DNA from 2 places in the Azorhizobium sp. AG788 genome. Region 2 is predicted to be linked to the other one. Evidence: predicted binding sites of a transcription regulator. Region 2 holds the regulator's gene; the other holds the start of a gene.

Region 1 (7,515 bases), on a different contig from region 2:
CCTCGCTCTCGGTGAGGAGGCGGGTCGCCTCCATCAGCGGCACGCCGGCGGCGCGGGCGACGTCGCGGATCTGCTTGATGGCCGCGTCGCCCACGCCGCGCTTCGGCACGTTCACGATGCGCTCGAAGGCGAGATCGTCAGCCGGCGAAATAACGCAGCGCAGATAGGCCAGAGCATCGCGGATTTCCGCCCGCTCATAGAAGCGCGGACCGCCGATGACGCGGTAGTTGAGGCCCAGCGTGACGAAGCGGTCCTCGAACTCGCGCATCTGGAAGGAGGCGCGCACGAGGATGGCGATCTGCGACAGCGCATGGCCCGCGCGCTGGAGCGCCTCGATCTCGTCCCCGATGGCGCGGGCTTCTTCGCCGCTGTCCCAGGCGCCGGTGACGGTGACCTTCTCGCCCTTCTCCCCTTCGGAAAACAGCGTCTTGCCGAGCCGCCCCTCGTTGAAGGCAATGAGATGGGAAGCGGCGGCTAGGATATGGCCCGTGGAGCGGTAGTTACGCTCCAGCCGGATCACCTTGGCGCCGGGAAAGTCGCTCTCGAAGCGCAGGATGTTGTCCACCTCGGCACCGCGCCAGCCATAGATGGACTGGTCGTCGTCGCCCACGCAGCAGACATTGCGCGAGCCCTGCGCCAGAAGCCGCAGCCAGAGATACTGGGCGACGTTGGTGTCCTGATACTCGTCCACCAGAATGTATTTGAACTTGCGGTGGTATTCCGCGAGCACATCGGGGTTCTCGCGGAACAGGCGGATGCCCTCCAGCAAGAGGTCGCCGAAGTCCACGGCGTTGAGCGCCTTCAGCCGCGCCTGATAGGCGGCATAGAGCATCTGCCCGCGCCCGTTGGCGAAGGCAGCGCCTTCGCCGGCCGGCACCTGCTCGGGCGTGAGGCCGCGGTTCTTCCAGCCGTCGATGGCGGAGGCCAGCATCCGGGCGGGCCAGCGCTTCTCGTCGATCTCCTCCGCCGCGATGAGCTGCTTCAGCAGGCGGAGCTGGTCGTCCGTGTCGAGAATGGTGAAGCCGCTCTTGAGACCCACCAGCTCATGGTGCCGGCGCAGGATGCGCACGCCGATGGAGTGGAAGGTGCCGAGCCAGGGCATCCCCTCCACCGTGTCGCCCACCATGGCGTGGATGCGTTCCTTCATCTCCCGCGCGGCCTTGTTGGTGAAGGTCACGGCGAGGATCTGCGAGGGATAGGCGCGGCCCTGCGAGAGAATGTGGGCGATGCGGGTGGTGAGCACGCGGGTCTTGCCGGTGCCGGCGCCGGCCAGAACGAGCACGGGGCCGTCCAGCGTCTCCACCGCCTCGCGCTGCTCGGGATTGAGGCCGTCGAGATAGGAAGGGCGGGTGGGGGCGGCGGGAATGCCCATGGCGGCGCGCGCGCGTTCGGCGATGCCGCCGGGCTTCAGGGCCGGACGGCCGACGTCTTCGCGGGGTGCCAGATCGCGGGGCTCAGGGCCGCCGCGCTTCTCAGGGGAAATGGACAATCGCCGTCTCGTTCTCGCACACACGATTCTCGTGTGAGAACAAAATGGCACCGCAGGGGCCGGATTGCGAGGGGCAAGCCATGTTCTTGTGGAAACGGCGCCCTGCGGCGCCGTTTCGCATCCGGATCAGATCACCAGTCGGCGCGGCAGACGCGCTGCGCCCAATAAGGGCTCCACCAGCACTTCAGGAAGCCGTGCACTTCCTTCATGGGCCGGAAGACGGTGGGCTGGGTGGTGAGGCTCACGAGCTGCCCGTTGGGGGGCACGGTGCCGTCCAGAACCACCGTGTTGAAGCTCAGCGTCGAGCCCGAGAGGCTGGCGGCGCCCAGTTCCACGATGGCCTGGGTGGGCACCGGACCGAGCGTGGTCAGGGCCACGTTCGGCGGATCGTTCTTCATCATCGCCACCGTGGCGTTCCACATCTTCACGAACTGCTCGGTGGTCATGGTGCCGCCGATCCGCTCCGGCCGGTCGATGGCGAAGGCGGCGGTGGGGGCGACGCCCTGCAGGGTCAGCACCTTGCCGTCGAACGAAAGCGAGGCAGCCTGCTGGGTGAGCATCATCTCGATCGGACGGGCGACCCGGATTTCCGGCGCGGTCTCCTGGGCCGGAGCCGCAGGGGCTGCGGCGGCCGGCGCGCTGGCCGGCGGCGTCGTCTGGCCCGCGGGCGCGGACTGGGCGAGCGCGGCGGCACTGGAGACGGCCAGGAGAAGGCCTGCCAGGGATGCGGAAAGTTTCATGGGACCGGTCTTCCTTGCGTGAGCCCTTGGCCGGCGCCGGGGCGCCGGACCTATAGCGGATTTGGCGGTCAAACCAAGCCGGTACCGTTGGGGTACGCGGCACGGCGCGCGGGAACGCGCCGGGAACTTAAAACGCCGAGCCGAAGGTGCGCGGCGGCGGGCTGACGATGCTCACCTGCCCGCCGCGGATCTCCATCACTGCGAGGGCGCGTTCGTTGCTGCCGTCGGCGCGGAAGCGGAAGGCGCCGTCCACGCCGGCAAAGCCCGAGGGGTTGGTGAGGGTGGTGGTGTTGAGCCCGTCCGGCCCCTGCGTGCGCACGATGGCGGAAACCAGCGATACCGCGTCATAGGCGAGCGTCGCCGTGCGCACCGGGTCCGAGCCGTAGCGTGCGCGGTAGCGCTGCGAGAAGTTGCGCCAGCCGGCGGCGTCGGGGGCGGCGAACTGCGCGCCCTCCATCTGCGGCAGGCTGAACAGGCGGGGCTCGTCCCACAGGCCCGTGCCCAGCAGGCGGATGCGCTTCAGGTCAACGCCGGCGGACGCGAGCTGCTGCACCACGCCGGCGACGCTGTCGGCGCTGTCGGGGATGAAGATGGCGTCGGTCTGGCTCTGCACGTCGGCCACGCGCTTCACCGCGTCGGCGAGGCGCGCCGGCGTGTAGCGTTCCAGCGCCATCACCCGGCCGCCCACGTCGCCCACGGTCTGCTGGAAGGCGCCCTGCACCACGGTGCCATAGGCGTTTTCGGGAATGAGGGCAGAGAAGGAGCGTTTACCCTGCCCCGCCGTGTAGCGGATGATGCGGTCCACGTCCGTCTGCGGCAGGAAGCTCAGCAGGAAGACGCCGTTGCCGGCGACGTTGGTGTCCGTCGAGAAGGCGATGATGGGGATGCCGCGCGGCCGGGCCGCCTGCGCCGCCGCGCCCACCGAGGTCGCAAACAGCGGGCCGAGGATGATGCGGGCGCCTTCATTGATGGCCTGTTCGGCCGCATTGCGCGCGCCCTGGCTGGTGCCGCCGTCGTCCTTCACCACGAGCTGGATCGGGGCTTGGCCGAGCTCCGCCATGGCGAGTTCTGCGGCGTTCTTGAGCGCCTGTCCGGCGAGGGCCGCATTGCCCTGCGCGCCGAGCGGCAGGATCAGCGCCACGATAGGGCCGGAGGCGGGCAGGGGCTGGCCGGTGACGGGGCCGGTGGGCGCACCCTGTGGCGTCGGAGACAGCGGCACGTCGCCGCCGGCGCAGGCCGCGACGAGCGAAGCGGCGGAGACGGACCCCGCCAGCTTCAGGCCACCGGACAGAAGGGCACGACGGGTGAGGCCGGAGGGCTGCTGCGCCATGGCGGGCAGACGGCTCGGGGGCAGAACGCGATCGGTCACCAGTCTCTCCCCGGAGCCCCGGCGGCTCCGTTTCTTGTCGAACACCACAGCCCTGCCGGACCGGAAAGGGGTGCGCCACCGGCGGGGACGCATTCGCTTTTTCTTGTGTCACCGGCCGGGCGGCCGGCGCAATGGCCGGCGGTTTCCGCTGGCCGCGACGCGCCTCACGTTACCGGCATCCTCCGCGCCTGTCATGCCGCCCCGCCGATTCGCCGTGCGCTTGTCACAGGCATGAAAGGGATTGAGGGAGCTGTTCTCTGGACGCATGCTGGCACGCCTCGCGAACCGGGAGCATCCATGCAGCTGAATGTGGAGCGCGAGGTGCCGGACCTCTATGTGGACGGCGTTCCGGATCTGGCGGTGATGGACGCCGCATTCTGCCGGGCCTTCGCAGTTGCTCCGCCCGGCCTGTTCGATGGCGCCGATGGTGGTCGCGACTGGCTCCTGGCCATGGAGCGGCAGGCGGTGGGCCTGTGCCACCGGCTCGACCGCTCCGCGTTCGCGACCAAGCTCGACCTCTTCCTGCCGACGCCCCTCGATATCCTCACGCAGTTGCGCACCTTCGCCGCGCTTCTCGATTGCCAACTGGCCCTCGATCTCGGTCGCGACACGGCGGACGATCTGGCGCTGCTTATCCCGCCCGATGGCCGCCTGGTGATGGGACTGCTGGAGGTGGTCGGTCCCGGCCGCGCGGAAGACGCTCCGGAGGTCGCCTTCCGTTCCGCATCCGTTGGCGGCTGAGCGGGCGCGCTGTTCCGATGCCCGCGCCCGCACTATGATCGCGGCCATGACCCAGAGCCCCGCCCGGGCGTCGCACGACGCTGCCGAAGACATTACAGCCCCGCTTACCGGCGATCTGCCGGCCGACGACACCACCGATCTGCCGGACCTCGAGCCGGGGACGCCGGGCGAGAAGGCCTTCACCCTGTTCGGCCAGACCGTGCAGGCCCGGCGGCTGGACACGGGGCTGCATGTGGTGGCCACCCCCATCGGCAATCTCGGCGACATCACGGTGCGGGCCCTGGAGACGCTGGCAGGCGCGGGCCTCATCGCCTGCGAGGACACGCGCATGACGCGCCGCCTCCTCGACCGCTACGGCATCGCCACCCCGCTCGTCCCCTATCACGATCACAATGGCGCCTCGATGCGCCCGCGGCTGCTGGCAAAGCTCGCGGCGGGAGAGGCCGTGGCGCTCGTCTCCGATGCCGGAACGCCGCTGGTGTCGGATCCTGGCTACAAGCTGGTGGTGGAAGCGGCGGCTGCCGGCTTCCGCATCCATCCTTTGCCCGGCGCCTCGGCCATGCTCGCGGCGCTGGTGACGGCAGGCCTGCCGACGGACCGCTTCCTGTTCGACGGCTTCCTGCCGCAGAAGGGCGGCCAGCGGCGCAACCGCATTGCGGAGCTGAAGGCGCTGCCCTCCACCCTGGTCCTCTACGAGACGGGGCCGCGCCTCGCCGAAAGCCTCGCCGATCTCGCCGAGGGGCTGGGCGACCGGCCGGCCGCCGTGTGTCGCGAACTCACCAAGGCCTTCGAGGAGGTGCGGCGCGGCCCGCTCTCCCAACTCGCCGCCCATTATGCCGCCGCCGGCGCCCCCAAGGGCGAAATCGTCCTGGTGATTGGCCCGCCGCTTGAGGAGCCGGCCGCCGATGACGATGTGGATGCGGCGCTCACCCGTGCGCTTGCCGAGCATTCGCTGAAGGATGCGGTGGCCGCCGTCACGGCCGCCACGGGTCGGCCGAAGCGCGAGGTCTATGCCCGCGCGCTGGCGCTCACAAAGGGCGAGGACGGGCCGGGCTGACATGGGACGCCCGCCGCCGCCCGACACGCCGGCGCGCCGCCGCAAGCAGGCCGCCCATGCGCGCGGGCTGGCCGCGGAGGATCGGGCCGCGGCTGTGCTGGAGGCGCAGGGCTTCCGCATTCTCGCCCGGCGGCTGCGCACCAGCGCGGGGGAGCTCGATCTCGTGGCGCGGCGGGACGACCTTCTCGTCTTCTGCGAGGTGAAGCTGCGGCGCAGTCTCGCGGAGGCGGCCGAGAGCCTCCAACTGCGCCAGCGCCGCCGCATCATCGCGGCTGCCGAACTCTTCCTGGCCGATCATCCCGAACTCGCACCCCTCGCGATGCGCTTCGACGCCATCCTGCTCGGGCGCGACGGCGGGGCCGAGCATCTGGAGGGCGCGTTCGAGCTCGAGGGGTGAAGGGGTTGGGGATGGTCGCCCGGCGGCCCAAGGGCTTTCTTGACACCGCCCGAGCGGCACCCCTATATGCGCTCCTCGCGAGGCGAGGGCCGCTTTGAGGCCGCGCCTGTGGCAGCGTAGCTCAGTTGGTGAGAGCGCCGGATTCATAACCCGGAGGTCGGCGGTTCAAGTCCGCCCGCTGCTACCACGCTTCCCTGATCCCGACATTTGCTCCGATCCGCAAACGCGCGTGAAGCGCGTCGTCCGCGCCGGACGTCTATCCACGCACCGACGCATCCTGCCGACGGAAGTCGCTCTGGCGGCGTGTTGTGGGTCCGCGACGACGTCCGTTCCAGACGAGGGTGAGGCCGGCGGACAGCGCGATGGTTGCGAGTGCGGACAGAAGAATGAGCGCACAGCGCATTTCCGCGGCGAGGGCGGAATAGTCCGGCACGAGCCCCGCGACCACGCGGGCCACCACAAGGCCGAGGGCGCTCCAGATCAAGGCAAGGAAAATCCATTCTCGCGCCGGGTGCCGGCGAGACGAAAATCTGCTCATTCAGAATTTCCACAGTTCAGCCGGTGCAACTGGCGCCGACGATCAATGAGACAACCTGAGGTTTCAGCGTCTGGGCATGATCAATGGACGTTGATGAATATAGGTTAATGGTTTTGCCTGTGCAATTGCCTGCGTGCGCTTTGTAGGCATCCCAAGCTGCGGCATGGAGGCGTCAGCCGCCCGTCCGGCTCAGGTGATGCAGCACGATGCCGCTGGTGGTGGCGACGTTCAGGCTGTCGAAGCCGGCCGCCATGGGAATGGAGATGGTCCGCGTCGCAGCCAGAACCTCCGGCGGCAGGCCGGGCCCTTCGGTCCCGAAGAGAGCGGCCTGTCGCCCGCCCGGTACGATGTCCGAAAGCCGCTCGCGGCCCGAGGGGCTGAGGGCGACGAGATCGAAGCCCGCCGCCGTGATGGCCTCCATCATCTCCGCTGTGGTGCCCGCCCGTGCCGTGGGCACGATGAGGGAGGCCCCCACCGAGACCCGGATCGCCTTGCGATAGAGCGGATCACAGCAGGCGGCATCGAGCAGCACCGCGTCCGCACCGAAGGCGGCGGCATTGCGGAAGATGCCGCCCATATTGTCGTGATTCGTGATGCCCTGGAGCGCCACCACCAGCGCCCGCTCCGGCAGGCTGGCCAGGAGTTCCGGCGCCGGCACCTGCGGCCGGGCGCGTCCCACGGCGAGAATCCCGCGATGGATGTGGAAGCCGACGATGGCGTCCATCACCGCCTGTCCCGCCACATGCACCGGAACGTTGCGGGGCAGCAGGTCAAGGGCATCCGCAATGCGCGGCAGGCTGGCCTGCGAGACGAGGACCGAATGCAGGTCGCGTCCACCATGGGCGGTCAGCAGTCGCAGCACCACTTCGCCCTCGGCCATGAAGAGGCCGCGCCGGCCGACGAGATCGCGCTCGCGCACGTCGCGGTAATCGGCAATGCGCGGATCGTCGGGATCGGACACGGGAATGAGCCGCAGCGGCTCGTGCGCGGGTAGGCTCGCGGTGGCAAGAGACGTCATGCGCGCAGTTTAGAGCCCGAATGCGGCCGGATGTCAGCGGCGGCGGGGGGGCGTCGTCGTCTCGCGCACCACCAGCCTGGGCATCAGCGCGACGCGCTCCACCGGACGGCCGGGTTCGGCGATGCGGGCGAGGGCGAGTTCCGCGGCGATGTGGCCATATTCCGGG
Region 2 (7,515 bases):
GCGCACCCATGAGCTCATCCCCCTCTGCCATCCCCTCATGCTGAGCAAGGTGGAAGTGGAAGTGACGCCGGACGAAACCCTGCCCGGTCTTCATGTGGTCGCGCGAGTGAAGACCGCCGGCCAGACCGGCGTCGAGATGGAGGCGCTGACGGCCGTCTCCGTCGCCTGCCTCACCATCTACGACATGGCCAAGGCCGCCGATCGCGGCATGCGCATCGAGAACATCCGCCTGCTTGAAAAATCCGGCGGCCGCTCGGGCGACTGGCGCGCGGCGTGAGCATGACCGGCACGCCCAAGAAGGCCCCGCTCATGCCGGTGGCCGACGCCCTCGCGCTCATCACGCGCGATCTCGATGTTCTGGCAACCGAGATGGTGCCAGTGGACGAAGCCGTGGGCCGCGTGCTCGCGGCCCCGCTCGCCGCCCGCCGCAGCCAGCCGGGTGCCGACATGTCGGCCATGGACGGCTATGCCTTCGCCTATCCCGAGACGCTGGACATCCCGCTGACCCTGAAGGTGGTGGGCGAATCGGCCGCTGGCCGCGCCTTCGACGGCGCCGTGGGGCCGGGAGAAGCCACGCGTATCTTCACCGGCGGCGTCGTGCCGCCCGGCGCGGACACCGTGGTCATCCAGGAGAACACCACGCGGGACGGCGACAGCGTCACCATCACCGTGCCGCTCGCCAAGGGCCGCAATGTGCGCAAGGCGGGCTTTGATTTCGCCGCCGGCACCGCCCTCTTGCCGGCCGGCCGGCGGCTGAATGCTCGCGACGTGATGCTCGCTGCAGCCGCCGATCACGCCATCCTGCCGCTGGCCCGCCGCCCGCGGGTGGGAATCATCCAGACGGGAGACGAGCTGGTCTATCCCGGACAGGCCACCGGCCTCCTTTCGGAGGTGGTGGTGTCCAACGTCTATGGTCTTGCGGCGCTCGCGCGCGAAGCGGGCGCGGAGGTGATCGACCTCGGCCTCGTGCGCGACGGCATGGACGAGACCCGCGCCGCCATAAGCCGCGCCCGTGACCTCGGCATCGATGTGCTCGTTTCCTCTGGCGGCGCCTCCGTGGGCGAGCATGATCTGATGGCCCCGGCACTGAAGGCCGAGGGCATCGCGCTCGCCGTGCACAAGATCGCCTTGCGCCCCGGCAAGCCGCTGATGTTCGGCGCCGGCGGCAACATGCGGGCCCTCGGCCTGCCGGGCAATCCGGTCTCGGCCTATGTCTGCGCCGTGCTCTTCCTGCTGCCCATCCTGCGCCGGATGCAGGGCGAGGATGCCCCGCTGATGGCGACGCGCCCGGCGCGGCTCGGCACCGCCATGCCGGCCAATGACACGCGCATGGATTTCGTGCGGGCGCGGCTGCGTTTCGAGGACGGGCAAGCCATTGCCCATCCTCTGACCAATCAGGACAGCAGCATGCTCTCGGCTCTCGCGAGCGCCGACTGCCTGCTGATTCGCCCCGCTCATGCGCCCGAGGCAAAGGTGGGCGACCCGTGCGAAATCATTCCGCTCAACGCCTGAGACCGGCGTTTACCCGATGTTGAGGCTTGTGGAACAAACAAGAAACAGGTACATAATGTTCCTGATTTGTTTCGCAGGGCGCGGAGCGGATCGTCTCCCGGTCCGATGGGCCTGGTCGCAAGGGGCGGAACCACACGATGCTCACCCGCAAGCAGTATGATCTTCTGCGCTTCATCCATGAGCGCCTGAAGGAAACGGGCGTGCCTCCCTCCTTCGACGAGATGAAGGAAGCATTGGATCTGCGCTCCAAGTCCGGCATCCATCGCCTCATCACGGCCCTTGAAGAACGCGGCTTCATTCGCCGCCTGCCGAACCGCGCGCGGGCGCTGGAGGTGGTGCGCCTGCCGGATAGCGCGGCGCCGGGTCTCGCGGCCGCCCGCAGCGGCGGGCGCGGCTTCTCACCCAGCGTGATCGAGGGCAGCCTCGGGCGCGTGCGCCCGGTGGTGGATGACGAGGAACCAGCCGCCGTGGTGGCCGTGCCCGTCATGGGCCGCATTGCGGCCGGCTCGCCCATCTCGGCCATCCAGACCCGCAGCAACACGCTGAACCTGCCCCCCGAAATGCTCGGCACGGGGGAGCATTTCGCCCTTGAGGTGCGCGGCGACAGCATGATCGAGGCCGGCATTCTCGACGGCGACACGGTGCTCATCCGCAAGTGCGACACGGCCGACACCGGCGACATCATCGTGGCGCTGGTGGATGACGAGGAAGCCACCCTCAAGCGCCTGCGCCGCAAGGGCGCCTCCATCGCCCTTGAGGCCGCCAATCCCGCCTATGAAACGCGCATCTTCGGCCCCGACCGCGTGCGCATCCAGGGGCGGCTCGTGGGGCTCATCCGCCGGTACTGAGGGCGCGTTCGGAAGCGCGGTTTCCGAGAGACGGATTGTTTTGGGACAGTGAGATGCAGCGGGACCATCAGGGTTCCTCCTGCGCATCGTCCGCGCTTCGGCGGCCGGCTGTCTCCGTATCGACGACGGGCATCGGCAGATCCGGGAGCACTGGCATCCAGGGCCGCTGAACGCCGACAGGGCGCGTCGGAACAGTTCGCCAGTGCACAGCGAAGGACTGGCGGATTTGCGCCTGAGAAGGCGCTTGGGTCATGGCGCTCCGCGCCGATTGTCGAGGGGCCCTCTCCGTGGGCGTGTGCGGCTGAGCTGACGGAGCGATGGACTTCTGCCTACCCACGGTTGGCTCCTCCTCCACATGTGCGCGCCTGATTGCCCCGGCATCTGCCGTTGGCGGCATCGGCGGCGCTGAGGACATCGGGCGTATCCCGGATTGGGTGCCTCCGTTCCTTGCCGCCCTTATCTCTCGCGCCTTGGCCCAGCGGGCCTGCTGATCGCGCCAGAGCGAGGCCCGGTGATCGGCCGCCATGCGGCGCGGACGCGTGGCCGGCGGGGCCGGCGGCGGACCATCCGGTTCGGCTTGCGCCGATGCGGGTCTCACCTCGGAAGACGAAGCGTCTGTTTCGGACGGCGTTTCAGGACGGAGCTCGGGCGCGGCTTTAGCCTGCACGCTGTTGCCGGATGCAGCCTGTGGCAGCTCCACGGCCGCTGGTGCGGCCTCTCCCATCGCCGGCGGAGGTTCACCCGCGACCCGATGCGGGGTGGCTATCTCCCCTGCCGCCTGCCCCGGTCGATGAAAGAGCGCCAGCGTCCCCGTGCGGCTCATGTCCTGCGGCGTGAACAGGCGGGCGGCGCAGGCCGAAATGTTCTCGGTCGAAGGGACCTCCGCCGTCACCACGAGGCTCGCTTCCCCGCACGCGGCCGGAAGAGCCTCGGCCTTGCGAACCAATACGATCTTCGTGCCGTCCGGGAGCGGCGCCATACAGCGGCGGGCATCGCAGGCAAAGCCCTGCGCCAGATCGGGCGCCTCCGCCGTGCGCGGATCGGCTTCCTTGCTGAGCCACTGCTCCGCCACCAGCCGCGAACTGCGCGCGCCCGCGATGCTCAGGCGCCCATCGCCGCCGCGCACGGCAACGGTCTGGCCGTTGGCGGCAATCAGCACGTCCGGCCGGGGTGGCGCGCCCAGGAGCAGGAGCGCCGCGACGACGCAGGGCACGGCGGCAAGGCGCAGAAGCCCCCGCAGCAGGCAGAGCGCCAGCAAAGCGAGTGTCGCGAAGGCGGCAGTGCCCGCCCCAACCCAATCGGTGCGCATGTCGGCACCGGGCAGGGCCGCAACCACGTCCGACACCTTCACCATGATGTCGATGCCGAGGCCCATCACCGGCCAGGCGATGAAATCCCAGCCGAACGGCAGGAGAAGCACCCCGAGCAGGCCGAAGGGCATGACGAGGAACTCCACCGCCGGCATGGCCGCGAGGTTGGAGAGGAGGCCCATGATGCCCAGGCGCTGGAAATGCAGCGCCGCATAGGGCGCCGTCGCAGCCCCGGCGACCACGGAGGTCATGGAGAGGGCGGCCAAGAACAGGCCCATGCGCGCCAGCGCCCGCAGCACGAGCGGGCCGGCCGCCAGCCGGCCGCGCAGCCCGGTCCATTGCTCGTAGGCCGCCACCAGCGCCAGCGTCGCGGCGAAGGACATCTGCGTGCCGGGCTCCAGCAAGGATTCGGGGCCGAACGCCAGCACCAGAACCGCCGCTACCGCGACCGTGCGCAGAGTGAGCGCCGCTCGCCCCGCGATCACGCCCACCAGCACGATGGCGAGCATCCAGAAGGAGCGCTGGGCCGGCCAGTCATTCCCGGAGAGCAGGAGATAGACGCCGCTTCCCGCGAGCGCCGTCGCAGCCGCCAGAGACTTGATGGGAAACCCCAGCGCCAGCGGGGGGAAGGCCGCAAGGCCGCCGCGCACGAGAAAGAAGAGTGTACCCGCCACCGTGGCCATGTGCAGGCCGGAGATGGAGAGCACATGGGTGAGGCCGGAGACGCGCATGCTCTCTTCCACCTGCGGAGAGATGGAAGCACGGTCACCCACGACCAGCGCCACGGCGATGTCGGCGGCGGTGCCGCTGAGCACGGCGCGGATGCGCGCGCCGACCGCCTGACGCACCTCGTCCACGAGGCGCCCCATGCGCACGCTGAAGGGAGCCGGCTCGGCGAGCGCGATGATCCGCGGGCGACCGAGCCCGAATCCCACCGCATCAATGCCGCGGAACCAGATATTGCGGCCGAAGTCATATCCACCCGGCAGCGCCGCCTCCATGGGCGGCAGCAGGCGGGCCAGAACGGAGACCGGCGTGCCTGCCGCCGGTGCGCTGCCCCGCGCCACCGAGAGCCGCACGAGCTGCGGCTTCACCGCAAGCCCCTTGCCCTCGGCTGTCGTCACCCGCAGCAGAATGCGATCCGCCTTCGCCCGCCGCTCCACCTGCTCCACGAAACCGGAGAGGCGCACCGGTGTCTGAGGCGGCAGGAGCACCGGGTGCGCGATCCATGCGGTGTGTGCGGTAGCGAGGGCGAAACCGCCTCCGACCGCGGTCAGCCACAGCAGCAGCGCGAAGGCCACGGGCCGCGCCCGCGCACAAAGGCTTGCGACTGCGAGGGCGCCGGCAAGACCGAGGACAGCCGGCAGCGACGGCTCCTGCGCCGCGCCGAAATAGAGAAGAATGCCGCAGCCGAAGCCAACCGGCAGCCAGAGGACCAGCCGGCCGGAAGCCGCCTCGGCACGGACGTCGGCCAACAGGCGGTCGCGCAGGCGGCCGAGGAGGGCACCGGGCCACACCGGGGCGGGGATGAAGACCGGGCGCGCGACAGCGCCGCCGAGCACGCCCGCGCGTGCTTCGGCGGGGCGGCCCCGCGCCCCTGCCCGACCGTCCCCCATCGGCCGTGTTCCTTCGCTCCCGCGCCTATGCTACACGGGCGCCTCGCATGCGCCACGGCTTCGTGCGCGTCGGCCTGCTGGCAGGCCTCACAGGGGCGTCTCGCCCACCCGCTTTCCTCCCACGTCCGGCCTTTACGAGATGTCGCAGATCGTCACCCGCTTTGCTCCCTCCCCCACGGGCTTTCTGCATATTGGCGGCGCCCGCACGGCGCTGTTCAACTGGCTCTACGCCAAGGCCAAGGGCGGCAAGATGCTGCTGCGGATCGAGGACACCGACCGCCAGCGCTCCACCAAGGAGGCCATCGACGCCATTCTGGAGGGCCTGACCTGGCTCGGCATCGATTGGGACGGGGACGTCATCTACCAGTTCGCCCGTGCCGAGCGGCACCGGCAGGCGGTGGAGGAGATGCTGTCGCGGGGCAATGCCTACCCCTGCTATGCGACGCCCGAGGAACTCGACGAGATGCGCGAGCTCGCCCGCAAGGAGGGCCGCCCGCCGCGCTATGACGGCCGCTGGCGCGACCGCCCGGCCTCGGAGCGCCCCACCGACCGCAAGCCGGTCATCCGCCTGCGCGCCCCGCAGGAGGGCGTCACGGTGATCGAGGATCAGGTGCAGGGCACCGTCACCTTCCCGAACAAGGACCTGGACGATCTCGTCCTGCTGCGGTCGGACGGCACGCCCACCTACATGCTGGCAGTGGTGGTGGACGACCATGACATGGGCGTCACCAACATCATCCGTGGCGACGACCATCTCACCAACGCCGCCCGCCAGACGCAGATCTACAATGCGCTCGGCTGGGACGTGCCGCGCATGGCGCACATTCCGCTGATCCATGGTCCGGACGGCGCCAAGCTCTCCAAGCGCCACGGCGCGCTGGGCGTCGATGCCTATCGCGACATGGGCTATCTGCCCGCCGCTTTGCGCAACTATCTGGTCCGCCTCGGCTGGAGCCATGGCGATCAGGAAATCTTCTCCACGCAGGAGATGGTCGAGCATTTCGATCTGGATCGCGTCGGCCGCTCCGCCGCCCGCTTCGACTTCCAGAAGCTTGAGAATATCAACGGCCATTACATGCGCGCCAGCTCCGACGCGGAGCTGTTCGACGCGGTGATGGGCCTGATCCCGCACCTGCCTGACGCCGAGCACCGCCTCGCCCGACTGACGGACGCGCGCATGGAGCAGCTGCGCGCGGCCCTTCCGGGGCTCAAGGAGCGCGCCAAGACGCTGACCGAACTGCTGGACGGTGCTGAGTTCATCTTCGCCACCCGGCCGCTGCCGCTGGAGGAGAAGGCGCAAGCCGTGCTCACGGCGGAGGCGCGCGCCCATATCGCCGCCATGATCCCGCAACTTGAGGCGGCCGACTGGTCCGCCGCCGGCACCGAGACAGTGGTGCGGGCCTATGCGGAGCAGGCAGGCGTGAAGCTCGGTGCCGTGGCGCAGCCGCTGCGCGCCGCCCTCACCGGCCGCACCACCTCTCCGCCCGTCTTCGACGTCTTCGCCGTTCTCGGCCGCGAGGAAAGCCTCGCGCGTCTCAAGGACCAGACCGCATGAGGAGCGCGCTTCGCATGGTGGACAGCCCGAGCAAGGATCGCGCGCCCGGTTTCGGCCGGCGCACCCCGGCCGCCGATCCGGTGACCGGCGAGCTCTATCTCGATCTCAAGGGCCTGAAGTGCCCCATGCCTGCCCTGCGCACGCGCAAGGCGCTGGCGGAAGCCGCCTGCGGCACGAGGCTTGTGGTCTCCTGCACCGATCCCATGTCGGTCATCGACATTCCGCATCTGGCGGCGGAGACGGGCAATGTCTTCGAGGGACGCGAAGTGACGGACGGCGTCATCACCTTCCGCCTGCGCAAGACCTGCGCGCCCAAGACTTCTGCGCCCAAGACCGGCCCGTAAGACGGGCGCCTGAAGCGCCCGCTTACAGCGGCAGGGCGCTCTCCACGAGGCGCACCCAGAAGGACGTGCCGTAGGGAATGGCGGCGTCATCGAAATCATAGCGCGGGTTGTGAAGCCCCGCGCTGTCGCCGTTGCCCACGAAGATGAACGCCCCCGGCCGGGCCTCCAGCATGAAGGAGAAGTCCTCGGCCGCCATGATGGGCGTCGTGTCCGCATCCACCTTGTCCGTCCCGGCTACGTCGCGGGCCACCCGCGCGGCGAAATCGGCCTGCCCGGGATGGTTGACGGTCGGCGGATAGCCGTCGATCCAGCGCAGCTCCGCACGGGCGC

The links. Region 2 encodes LexA, which represses DNA repair genes until DNA is damaged. Its sites were predicted from a motif close to TGTTCNNNNTGTGTTCNG; they were not measured.
Region 1: a site for LexA is predicted at 1,525-1,542, ahead of DFO45_RS18595 (UvrD-helicase domain-containing protein). Genes of this name have one in related genera too.

What each region holds. Positions count from the first base shown of each region.
Region 1 covers NZ_SOBM01000007.1:37,691-45,205, reverse strand. The annotation lists gene DFO45_RS18595 (UvrD-helicase domain-containing protein) at 1-1,444, opposite strand, end outside; gene DFO45_RS18590 (hypothetical protein) at 1,621-2,229, opposite strand; gene DFO45_RS18585 (penicillin-binding protein activator) at 2,357-3,598, opposite strand; gene DFO45_RS18580 (hypothetical protein) at 3,896-4,339, shown strand; gene rsmI (16S rRNA (cytidine(1402)-2'-O)-methyltransferase) at 4,386-5,396, shown strand; gene DFO45_RS18570 (YraN family protein) at 5,398-5,793, shown strand; tRNA gene DFO45_RS18565 (tRNA-Met) at 5,904-5,980, shown strand; gene DFO45_RS18560 (hypothetical protein) at 6,050-6,277, opposite strand; gene DFO45_RS18555 (RNA methyltransferase) at 6,504-7,349, opposite strand; gene DFO45_RS18550 (LacI family DNA-binding transcriptional regulator) at 7,383-7,515, opposite strand, start outside.
Region 2 covers NZ_SOBM01000002.1:264,410-271,924, reverse strand. The annotation lists gene moaC (cyclic pyranopterin monophosphate synthase MoaC) at 1-277, shown strand, start outside; gene glp (gephyrin-like molybdotransferase Glp) at 280-1,512, shown strand; gene lexA (transcriptional repressor LexA) at 1,650-2,360, shown strand; gene DFO45_RS05265 (ComEC/Rec2 family competence protein) at 2,428-5,286, opposite strand; gene gltX (glutamate--tRNA ligase) at 5,426-6,841, shown strand; gene DFO45_RS05255 (sulfurtransferase TusA family protein) at 6,838-7,185, shown strand; gene DFO45_RS05250 (M20 aminoacylase family protein) at 7,208-7,515, opposite strand, start outside.